One region of the Halodesulfovibrio oceani subsp. galateae genome, then DNA from elsewhere that is predicted to be linked to it. Evidence: predicted binding sites of a transcription regulator. Region 1 holds the regulator's gene; each other region holds the start of a gene.
The links. The regulator sigma-54, encoded in region 1, starts transcription at its own class of promoters, with help from an activator protein. The targets are predictions, from matches to a motif close to CTGGCACGGNNNNTGCTT.
Positions count from the first base shown of each region.

Region 2: the regulator sigma-54 is predicted to act here: its motif matches at 2,011-2,028, upstream of ispD (2-C-methyl-D-erythritol 4-phosphate cytidylyltransferase).
Region 3: the regulator sigma-54 is predicted to act here: its motif matches at 1,324-1,341, upstream of ACZ5V1_RS15570 (ammonium transporter).

Region 1 is NZ_AP042453.1:1,516,068-1,519,347, forward strand. Features, by position in the region: gene lptB (LPS export ABC transporter ATP-binding protein) at 1-547, shown strand, start outside; gene rpoN (RNA polymerase factor sigma-54) at 747-2,174, shown strand; gene hpf (ribosome hibernation-promoting factor, HPF/YfiA family) at 2,228-2,764, shown strand; gene ACZ5V1_RS06680 (PTS sugar transporter subunit IIA) at 2,773-3,222, shown strand; gene rapZ (RNase adapter RapZ) at 3,235-3,280, shown strand, end outside.
Region 2 is NZ_AP042453.1:1,672,427-1,675,706, reverse strand. Features, by position in the region: gene ACZ5V1_RS07410 (CgeB family protein) at 1-549, shown strand, start outside; gene ispD (2-C-methyl-D-erythritol 4-phosphate cytidylyltransferase) at 642-1,823, opposite strand; RNA gene rnpB (RNase P RNA component class A) at 1,908-2,275, opposite strand; gene ACZ5V1_RS07395 (zinc ribbon domain-containing protein) at 2,286-3,047, opposite strand; gene ACZ5V1_RS07390 (Nif3-like dinuclear metal center hexameric protein) at 3,102-3,280, opposite strand, start outside.
Region 3 is NZ_AP042453.1:3,539,051-3,542,330, forward strand. Features, by position in the region: gene icd (NADP-dependent isocitrate dehydrogenase) at 1-818, shown strand, start outside; gene ACZ5V1_RS15570 (ammonium transporter) at 1,377-2,747, shown strand; gene ACZ5V1_RS15575 (P-II family nitrogen regulator) at 2,766-3,092, shown strand.

The DNA.
Region 1 (3,280 bases):
GGTTCGTGTAGATGATATGGAAGTCACCGACTGGCCGTTGCACGAACGTGCGCGAATCGGCTTGAGCTATCTTCCTCAGGAAAGCTCTGTTTTCAAAAAACTCACAGTCTCTCAGAACTTGCAGTTGATTTTGGAACAAACAGAACTGTCCCGTGATGATCAGAAAAAACGTGAAGAAGAACTGATGGAAGAATTCGGTATCACACATATTCGTGATACTCACGCCATGCATATTTCCGGCGGTGAACGTCGCCGCCTTGAAATTGCCCGCGCGTTAATCCGAGATCCTAAGTTTATTCTTCTCGATGAGCCATTTGCAGGCATTGACCCACTCGCTGTAGATGACATTCAGGACATCATCCGTAAACTGCGTGACAAAGGAATGGGCGTGCTCATTTCCGACCACAACGTTAGGGAAACATTAAAAATTTGTGATAGAGCTAACCTTGTTTACGAAGGTCAAATAATTCTTTCCGGTACGCCGCAAGAGATTGTTGATAACCCAAAGGCGCGTAGCGTCTACCTTGGAGAAGGTTTTAGTCTCTAGTATCTTGATAAAAAATATAATTTGCGCCCTCGCAATAACGAAAAGCCCGTCCAACGGGCTTTTTTCTTGGTTGCATATAACGTTCCTATGTGGCAAAAAAGAGGTCAGTTATCTGATTTGGAATGTTTTTTGATAGGCAGTACTCATACATTATATTTCAGCTTTTTAGCTAGTCGAACCACATAGGACATTCTTATATATGGCTCTTGAACTTCGCCAACAATTAAAGCTTGCCCAGCAGCTTGTAATGACCCCGCAATTGCAGCAGGCAATCAAACTGCTGCAGCTTTCTCGCGTGGAACTTGCTGAAACCGTTCAGCAAGAGTTGCTGGAGAATCCTTTTTTGGAAGAGTCCTTGGAAGAAACCGCTAATCCAGACAAAACTTCTGCTAAAGAACAGCGTAAAGATGAACAGGAAGCTTATGACAAAGAGCTTTCTTCTAACGCTGACTGGGAAGATTATCTGGGTGATTTCTCAAGTACCACCAAACAGGTTTCAATGCGGGAAACTGAAGCATTAGAGGAAATGAGCTCATTTGAAGCTCGTCTTGCTCCTGCTCCAACGTTAGACGGTCATCTGTACTGGCAATTAATGCTTTCTCCACTCTCAGAAGAGCAAATTCGTGTTGGAGAAATCATCATTGGCAGCATCAGCTCTAATGGGTACCTACATGTATCTACAGAAGAGCTGTCACAGATTGCTCAAAGCGATCCTGAAACAGTGGAACAGCTTATTGAGCATATTCAACAATTTGACCCTGTAGGGGTTGCTGCTCGCACTCCGCAGGAATGCCTGCTTGTTCAGGTAAAAGCTCTCAATTACGATCGTGACCCAATTCTTGTAGATATTATTACTAATCATCTTGAAGACCTAGAGAAGCGTCGTTACAAACCACTTGCTCGAAAATACAAAATTTCCCTTGAAGATCTCAGAGAGTACCTAGATGTAATCCAGAGCCTTGACCCTATGCCGGGGGCACGGTTCGGTGGAGGAGAAGCACAATATGTTTCTCCAGACGTTTACATCTATGAGTACGAAAAAGAATTCGTTATCGTTCTCAATGAAGATGGTTTACCACAATTACAACTCAGTGAATTAACAGAGCAACTCCCGAAAACTACTAACGCTGAAGAAAAAGATTATTATCAGGACAAGATGCGTTCTGCCTCCTGGCTGATAAAAAGTCTGTACCAACGGCAACGAACTTTATATAAAGTAGTTGAGAGTATTGTTAAATATCAAAGAGAATTCTTCCTTAATGGTGTTACATCGTTAAAGCCGCTAATTCTTAAAGATATTGCAGATGATATTGGCATGCACGAATCAACGGTAAGCCGTATCACCACAAGTAAGTACATTTCGACCCCGCACGGTATTTTTGAACTGAAGTTCTTCTTCAACAGTGCAATTGGCCTTGATGATGGTAGTCAGGTCGGATCGGAGAGCGTAAAAGCCCTCATTAAAAAGCTTATTAGTGAAGAAAATACAAAAAAACCACTCAGCGATGAAAAAATCGGTGAGATTTTGAAAGAAAAACTGCAGGTTAACATTGCACGAAGAACTGTAGCTAAATACCGTACCGCAATGAATATCCCTTCATCATCCAAGAGAAAGGTGGTATTCTAAAAGCGAAACCAGCTGACTCACAGGGTTTCAAAAGTATCCAATTAGGAGGCACCATGAACATCGCATTCACATTCAAAAACTTTGAGCCTTCCAATCACCTAAAAGCTTATGCCAAACGACGCTTCAGCAAGCTTGGCAGATTCTTACCGAACCCTGAACACTTGGAAATGCAAGTCTCACTTTCTGTTGACAATTTCCGCCACAAAGCCGAAATTTCACTTGTATCGGATAACTTAACTCTATCCGCTACTGAACAGTCTGAAGACATGTATGCAACCGTTGATCTTGTTCGCGATAAACTTAAAGCACAGATCATACGTCGTACGGAAAAACTGCAAACGAAACGCAAGGGTGCAGAAAAGTTTGTTCTAGAAGGTACTATCCCTCCAGAAGAAGCAGTAGAGGCGGAACGAACCATCATTGGTATGGATAATTTTATACCGAAACCGATGGATCTTGACGAAGCCGCTATGCAGCTTGATGCACTTGATTATGACTTCCTTGTTTTTCTTAATGCTGAAACTGAACGGGTAAATGTGATCTACCGCCGAAAAGATAAGAATTTCGGCCTGATTGACCCCGTTTTCTAGGAAAAGTAATGAAACTGGGTGAATACCTAGAAAAAGAACTTGTACTGCCAGAGCTAACCGCCAGCACCAAACAAGAGGCGCTGGCGGAGCTCTTGGCTCCTGTCGTTGAAAAAAACCCATCCCTTGATGCTGAAGAAGTTTTTAACGTGCTTATGGAACGAGAAGCTCTCGGAACCACAGGTATTGGTAATGGCATTGCCATTCCTCACGGAAAACTTCCAGCACTCGATAAAATAGTAGTAGTAGCCGGTCGAAGCTTCGATGGGCTGGACTTTGATGCACTTGATCAAAAACCTTGTAAGATTTTCTTCATGGTTCTTGCTCCAGAAAACGTAGCAGGTACACACCTGCGCATCCTTGCCCAAATTTCGCGACTCCTGAAAGATGAAGATTTCAAACAATTATTTATGGAATCTGATAGTCAGGAAACTTTGTGGAACCTTTTATCTGCTGCGTAACATGAGTATTTTATGATTTCTGCATCTCAACGTACTATTCCTGTGATCATTATTGCCG
Region 2 (3,280 bases), 160 kb from region 1:
GCCGCTAAAAGTGCATGTTGCACGCCTGTAAGCACGCATACAGCAGCTGAAGATATGATTGTAGTTCTTGGAGACGCTAGCGATGATATTGCTAATGCTTTAAGTTCATACATTGGCAGAGGAATGGTTCTCTGGGGTGACGGCTGGGAGCGTTACGAACAGTTTATGCCATATTATCAAGGCAAGCTTCAGTCTCTTACGCGGTCTGAACGTAAGGCTTTGTACAGAGATGCTGCCATTATCGTAAACATTCATTCAGCAAATACCGGCAATGGTGATGCCGTAAATATGGAGACATTTGCTATTGCCGCCTGTGGCGGGTTCCAGATTGTTGATAAACGGACACTCATGGAAGGCATGTTTTCTTACGATGAATTGGTCATGTTCGAGTCACCAGAAGAGCTGTCTGAGCAAATTTCTGAATTTATCGACGACCGTAATGCTCGTTTGGAATACGCACGAAATGCACAGCGGCTTGTGTTGGCAGAACACACCTATGAGCAAAGGATGCATACACTAATGAAAGCTATTGCAGATAGTTCGAAGTAGATTTTTGATGAACAAAAAAGGGGCTGTCCTAGTAAATAGGTCAGCCCCTTTTTGATTTTATGAAAGGTAAGCTAAGTTGCGGAAATAACGTATTAGCTGCGTAATGCCATAACGGCTGCTACGGCTTTTATGCCTTTTTTCTCACCGGTAAAGCCGAGCTTTTCTTCGGTGGTGGCTTTAACGTTCACTTGGTAATCGTTAAGCTTAAGCATCCGGCAGATGTTTTTCTTGATCTGCGGCTTCCAAGGCACAAGACGCGGAACCTGCGCAATGATTGTGAGGTCTACATTTGTGAGCTTGTAGCCTCGCTGGAGAAATTTGTCGTACACTTCGTTGAGGAGTACGCCGCTTGAAATATTGTCAAACTGTTCTGAAGAATCCGGAAAATGCTCTCCAATATCGCCGTCACCCATGCAACCGAGGAGTGCGTCACACAGAGCGTGAAGCAGAACATCACCATCAGAGTGAGCCACAACCTGAGGGCCACCTTGAATAGGAATGCCGCCAAGCTTCATAGGACGTCCTTCACCGTAACGGTGGACATCGTATCCCCAACCGGTAACAGGAACGGGCATGACAGCCTGTTTAGATTCGATCATGGTAAGGTCTTCCGGATTTGTGATTTTGCAGTTTTTTGTTTCGCCTTCCACTATGGCAACGGTGAATCCTGCCTGTTCGGCAATGGAAGCATCGTCTGTTACTTCCCAGCCTTCTTCGTCGCACTTGTCGTGCACATCGATGAGCATTTTTTTGTCAAAACCTTGCGGAGTCTGACAAGCTCGAAGAGTAGAGCGGTCAAGTGTGTGGCTGATGGCGTTGTTCTCGGTCACTTTAATGGTGTCTGTTACTGGAATTGCAGGAATTACAGCTTGAGAACCAGCTTTGAGAGAATCAAGCAGTGTGTTTGTGAGCGCTGTGGAGAAGAACGGGCGAGCTGCGTCATGCACTAGTACGTGTGTGCATTCTGAAGGCAGAGCCTGTAGTCCGTTGTAAACTGAATCTTGTCTACGTGCGCCACCTGCTACCACTTTCCAAGGCAGACCAAGTCTGCGTCCAAAATCAAGCTTTGTCAGTGTTTCTGTTGCTTCTTCAATATCTTCTTCAGGGAAAACAAAGAGGAGTCCACGCATACGTGTTGTATGAGAGAACGTGATTGCAGAATGCCAGAAGAGCGGAGCGCCTTTCCATTCCAAGAACTGCTTTTTAATGCCGTTAGTGGCTGCAGAGAGACGTGTGCCGGAACCGGCAGCAAGAATGATGGACCAACAATGCATGGGGAATTCCTTACATATTGTGCAGTGGTAGTAATAAAAAAGTATAGCATATAAAAAAAGGGTGCAAAGCACCCTTTTTTTAAAATATGGAGTCAGGACTATAAGCCGGGTTTTGTCTCCCCCTTGCGAGGGCGGTTATCATTCGTCTAGGGTTATGATTACTCATAACCTCAAGCAACCTACCCGAAAACAACGACCGGGCCGGTCGTAACTGTTTCCCTATTTGGTCTTGCTCTGAACGGGGTTTACCTAGCCTACCATGTCACCATGATACCTGGTGAGCTCTTACCTCACCGTTTCAACCTTACCGGCAGTAACCTGCTTAGGCGGTTTGCTTTCTGTGGCACTCTCCGAGGATCACTCCCCCTGGGCGTTACCCAGCGCTCTGCCCTTTAGAGCCCGGACTTTCCTCCCCGCACAAAAAAGTGCGCGACGATAACCTGTCCAACTCCAAAAATATGTTTACGCTTCTGCTGCTGCAGCTGCTGCTTTATCTGCTTCGCTTGCGAAGTGCTCTGACCAGTAGATCAGACGCTGGCAGTTAGGGCAGCTAAGGATCTGATGACCCTTCTGAAGCTCAATGTAGCTCTGTGGTGGAATCGCAATGTGACAACCGTTACATATCTGTTCTCTAACAGAAACGATAACTGGGTTGTCCAAACGAGAGCGGATAAATTCGTAACGGCTAAGGATAGGAGTCGGAACTTCTTTACCTGCAACGTTACGTTTTTTATCAAGCTTATCGAGAACTTTGCTTGCTTCTTCGACACGCTGTTTGAGGCTGGCTTTTTTCTCTTCCAAGTCCTCTTTGATGATGCCGTAGCGTTCATCCATGTCGGCAACTGCCATCTGCTGGCGCTCAAGTTCTTCAGAGAGAGCAAATTTTTCTTCTTCACGAAGACGGTTAAGCTTCTCAAGGTTGTCCATTTCACGCATCATTGCGTGATACTCTTTGGTGTTACCAACGAGCATGAGTTTGGACTTACTTTTTTTAACTTTGAGAGCGTCGTTTTCGATCTCAGAGTTAATGCGTTTTTCCTGTCCTTTGAGATGATCAATCTTCTCAAGGAAGTTATTGCGCTGGTTTTCAAGCGCATCAAAGCGTGTTTGAAGAGCTTCAACTTCTTTTGGAGCTTCATCAAGTTCACTTGTGATACCAAGGATTTCATCATCAACAAGCTGCAATGCAACGAGCTGTTCGATTTGCTTTAGATACAGGCTCAAGGTTTTTTCCTCCTGAAAACCATAGGGTTCGGACTTGCCGACACTGTGAAATTTCTATTCTGCGAATGGACCGATCAAACGCATTGGATCCTGCGCGGGCAGGAAAAATATTTCTATGTCATCCAGTTCTCCTGCAAGCTGCAAGGCAAACTGGCGCATCATTTCTTCTTCGAGACTGAAATGCCCAACATCAAGAATGCATCCGGTTGTATCCAGAGCAGAATGATATTTGA
Region 3 (3,280 bases), 2.0 Mb from region 1:
ATGGTATCATTTCACCGGTTAAGCGTCCGGATCTTGTTGATATGGTTGTATTCCGCGAAAATACTGAAGACGTTTATGCTGGTATCGAATTCGAATCCGGCAGCGACGAAGCAAAGCGCCTTATTGCATTTTTCCACGACGAGCTTGGTGTTACTGTGGACCCTACTGCCGGTGTGGGCTTAAAGCCGATTACACCGAACGGTTCCAAACGCCTTGTACGCAAAGCGTTGGAATTTGCTGTGGCACAGGGCAAGCCGAGCGTAACTCTCGTGCATAAAGGTAACATCATGAAATACACCGAAGGCGGCTTCCGCCAGTGGGGATATGATGTTGCTGCTGAAGAGTTTGCCGCGCACACCACCACAGAAGATGCACCAGCAGAAGGCAAAGTAGTCGTAAACGATCGCATTGCAGACGCAATGTTCCAGGAAGCACTGATTCGACCAGAGCAGTATTCCGTACTTGCGACCACTAACCTCAATGGTGACTACCTTTCTGACGCACTTGCAGCGCAGGTTGGCGGACTCGGTCTAGCACCGGGCGTTAATATGTCTGATAAGCTTGCGCTTTTTGAAGCTACACATGGCACAGCGCCTACTATTGCCGGTAAAGACATGGCAAACCCGGGTAGCCTTATTCTTTCCGGTGCAATGATGCTTGAGCACATTGGCTGGACTGAAGCAGCAGATGCTATCCACTCCGCTGTGAGCAAAGCTATTTCCGCTAAAACCGTAACCTGTGACCTCGCAAGCCAGATGGAAGATGCAAAAACCGTCGGCTGTAAGGCATTTGGTGAACTGGTGGGAAGCCTCTTGTAGTCGTACATATCTATATAATACGCAAAAGGGTGGTCTCGCTAGAGGCCACCCTTTTTTTATGGTTTTTTTTGAATGTCTCCGACGGGCAGGCAGGGTTCCACCCTCCTGCACCTCCCGCAAGGGGCTCGCCCCTTGACCCCTTTTTCTCGCGATACAATCCGTTCTTTATCGTGTTGGAAGTCGCGAAGGGGCTACCCTTCGTGGGCGGTTAGACGAACGTCTTCTCTTCTTAAGTATAGGTTGCGAAAGGTAGTGGGGAGGAAAGCCGCGAGGCGATCTTAAACAAAGAAAGGCCTCGCAAATAAAAAAGTTTTGATGGGGGTCTGGGGGAAACTTTTTCAAAAGTTTCAGCCCAGCCGCCGGAGGCAAAAAAAGAACTCCCAAAAAAACACAAAATTGACAATTTTGTAAATAATGACAAAAAAACAAGCTTCAAAATGATCAAAATTAACAAAATTGTAAAACAGTAAAAAGCGAGGTGTAGTAAAAACAGCTAGTTACGTTTTTGGCACAGAGTCTGCTTAATACTATGCAAAATCTAAAAAGCAGGAGGTTACTATGTCTGTGTACAAAAGCACGTTGTCCCGAACAGGGTTGATTACAGTAATGACAGTTTTGGCGCTTGGCGCAAGCGCAACAGTAGTACATGCCGAAGACGAGGTTATGTATCTGACACAAACAAACGCGAACATAGTATGGACTCTGCTCGCTGCCATGCTCGTGATGTTTATGCAGGCCGGATTCACCTTGGTTGAATGCGGACTAACTCGATCAAAGAATGCCGGTAATATTCTCATGAAGAACATGTTGGATTTTGCTGTTGGAACTTTGATGTTCCTTATGATTGGTTACGGGTTAATGTTTGGCGGAGATTTTTTAGGGTTGTTTGGAACTGACAGTTTCTTTCTCTCATTCATCGATGTTCCTTCTGCCACTAGGGATTTCGATATTACATTCTGGCTGTTCCAGTCTGTATTTGCAGCAACAGCGGCAACAATTGTTTCCGGTAGCGTTGCAGAGCGAACTAAATTTCAGGCGTACATTTTGATTTGTGTGCTCATTACCGGGCTTATCTACCCAGTTGCAGGCCATTGGGCTTGGGGTGGTCTTACCGGAAGCACCGGCTGGCTCGAATCTTTTGGTTTTGTAGATTTTGCAGGATCAACAGTTGTTCACTCTCTCGGCGGTTGGGTTGCATTAGCAGGTGCTATGGCTGTAGGTCCGCGAATTGGTAAATACATGCCGGACAAAAAGCCACGTGCGATTCTTGGTCACAACATGCCTATGGCTGGTCTCGGTGTCTTTATTCTCTGGTTTGGCTGGTTCGGATTTAATGCCGGATCAACAACCGTAGCTGACGGTAGCATTGGTTACATTGCTATGAATACAAGCTTGGCTGGTTGCGCCGGTATGATCGCAGCCATGATTACAGTATGGGTACGTTTTGGTAAGCCGGAAGCATCCATGACTATGAACGGCATCCTTGCCGGACTCGTCGGTGTTACCGCTGGCTGTAGTGAACTTTCACCGTTCGGTGCAATCGCTATCGGCGCAATTTGCGGCGTAGCAGTCGTTCTGGCCATACAGTTTATTGATACCGTTCTGTGCATTGATGACCCTGTAGGCGCTATCTCTGTTCACGGTGTCTGCGGTGCTATCGGCACTCTCGGCGTTGGTTTATTTGCATCACCAAATTTTGGCTCTGTAACTGGATTTTTCTATAACGGAGATCTGTCACAGTTCGGAGTTCAGCTTTTAGGAGTTGTCGTCTTCTTTGCATGGGCATTCGGCGCCGGCACCGTCTGTTTTAAACTGATTGATAAAGTAGTTGGATTACGCGTTTCTCGCGTTGAAGAAATTAAGGGACTGGATATTACCGAACATGGCTCTGAAGCCTACAACGGATTCCAGATTTTCAGTGTCGAATAACCTGATTGGAGAAAAACAATGAAGAATGTCGTTGCTTTTATCAGACCGGAACGTCTCCCGCAGGTTAAGCAGGAGTTGTTCGCCAAAGATCTTTTCGGATTGTCTGTAAACAATATTCTTGGGAGCGGACAGCAGAAGGGTTTTACAGAAACGTACCGTGGCGTAACTGAAGAAGTGAATCTTCTTAAGAAGCTGCGTATTGAACTTGTTGTTCAAGAAGAACGCCTGAACGACGCCATTTCTGCCATTGAAAAAGGCGCACGAACTGCAACAGAAGGTGATGGTATCATCTACTTCCATAGCATCGAAGGCGTTCGAAGAATTCGAACAGGTGAGGAATTATAGGGACAGAAGAAAGTAGTTTAAAAACTGCGTCTGTACGTCAGACATTCAATTGAAAAAAACAGAAAGGGTAGAGTGTAAAAAACTCTACCCTTTCATTTATGCTTTTTTTGAAATCGCAATAGATCGAGCCACAGTGTAAAAAAATGAGAGACAGCTCGCGCTTCATGTCATTGCAGGCGTTCTCTGAA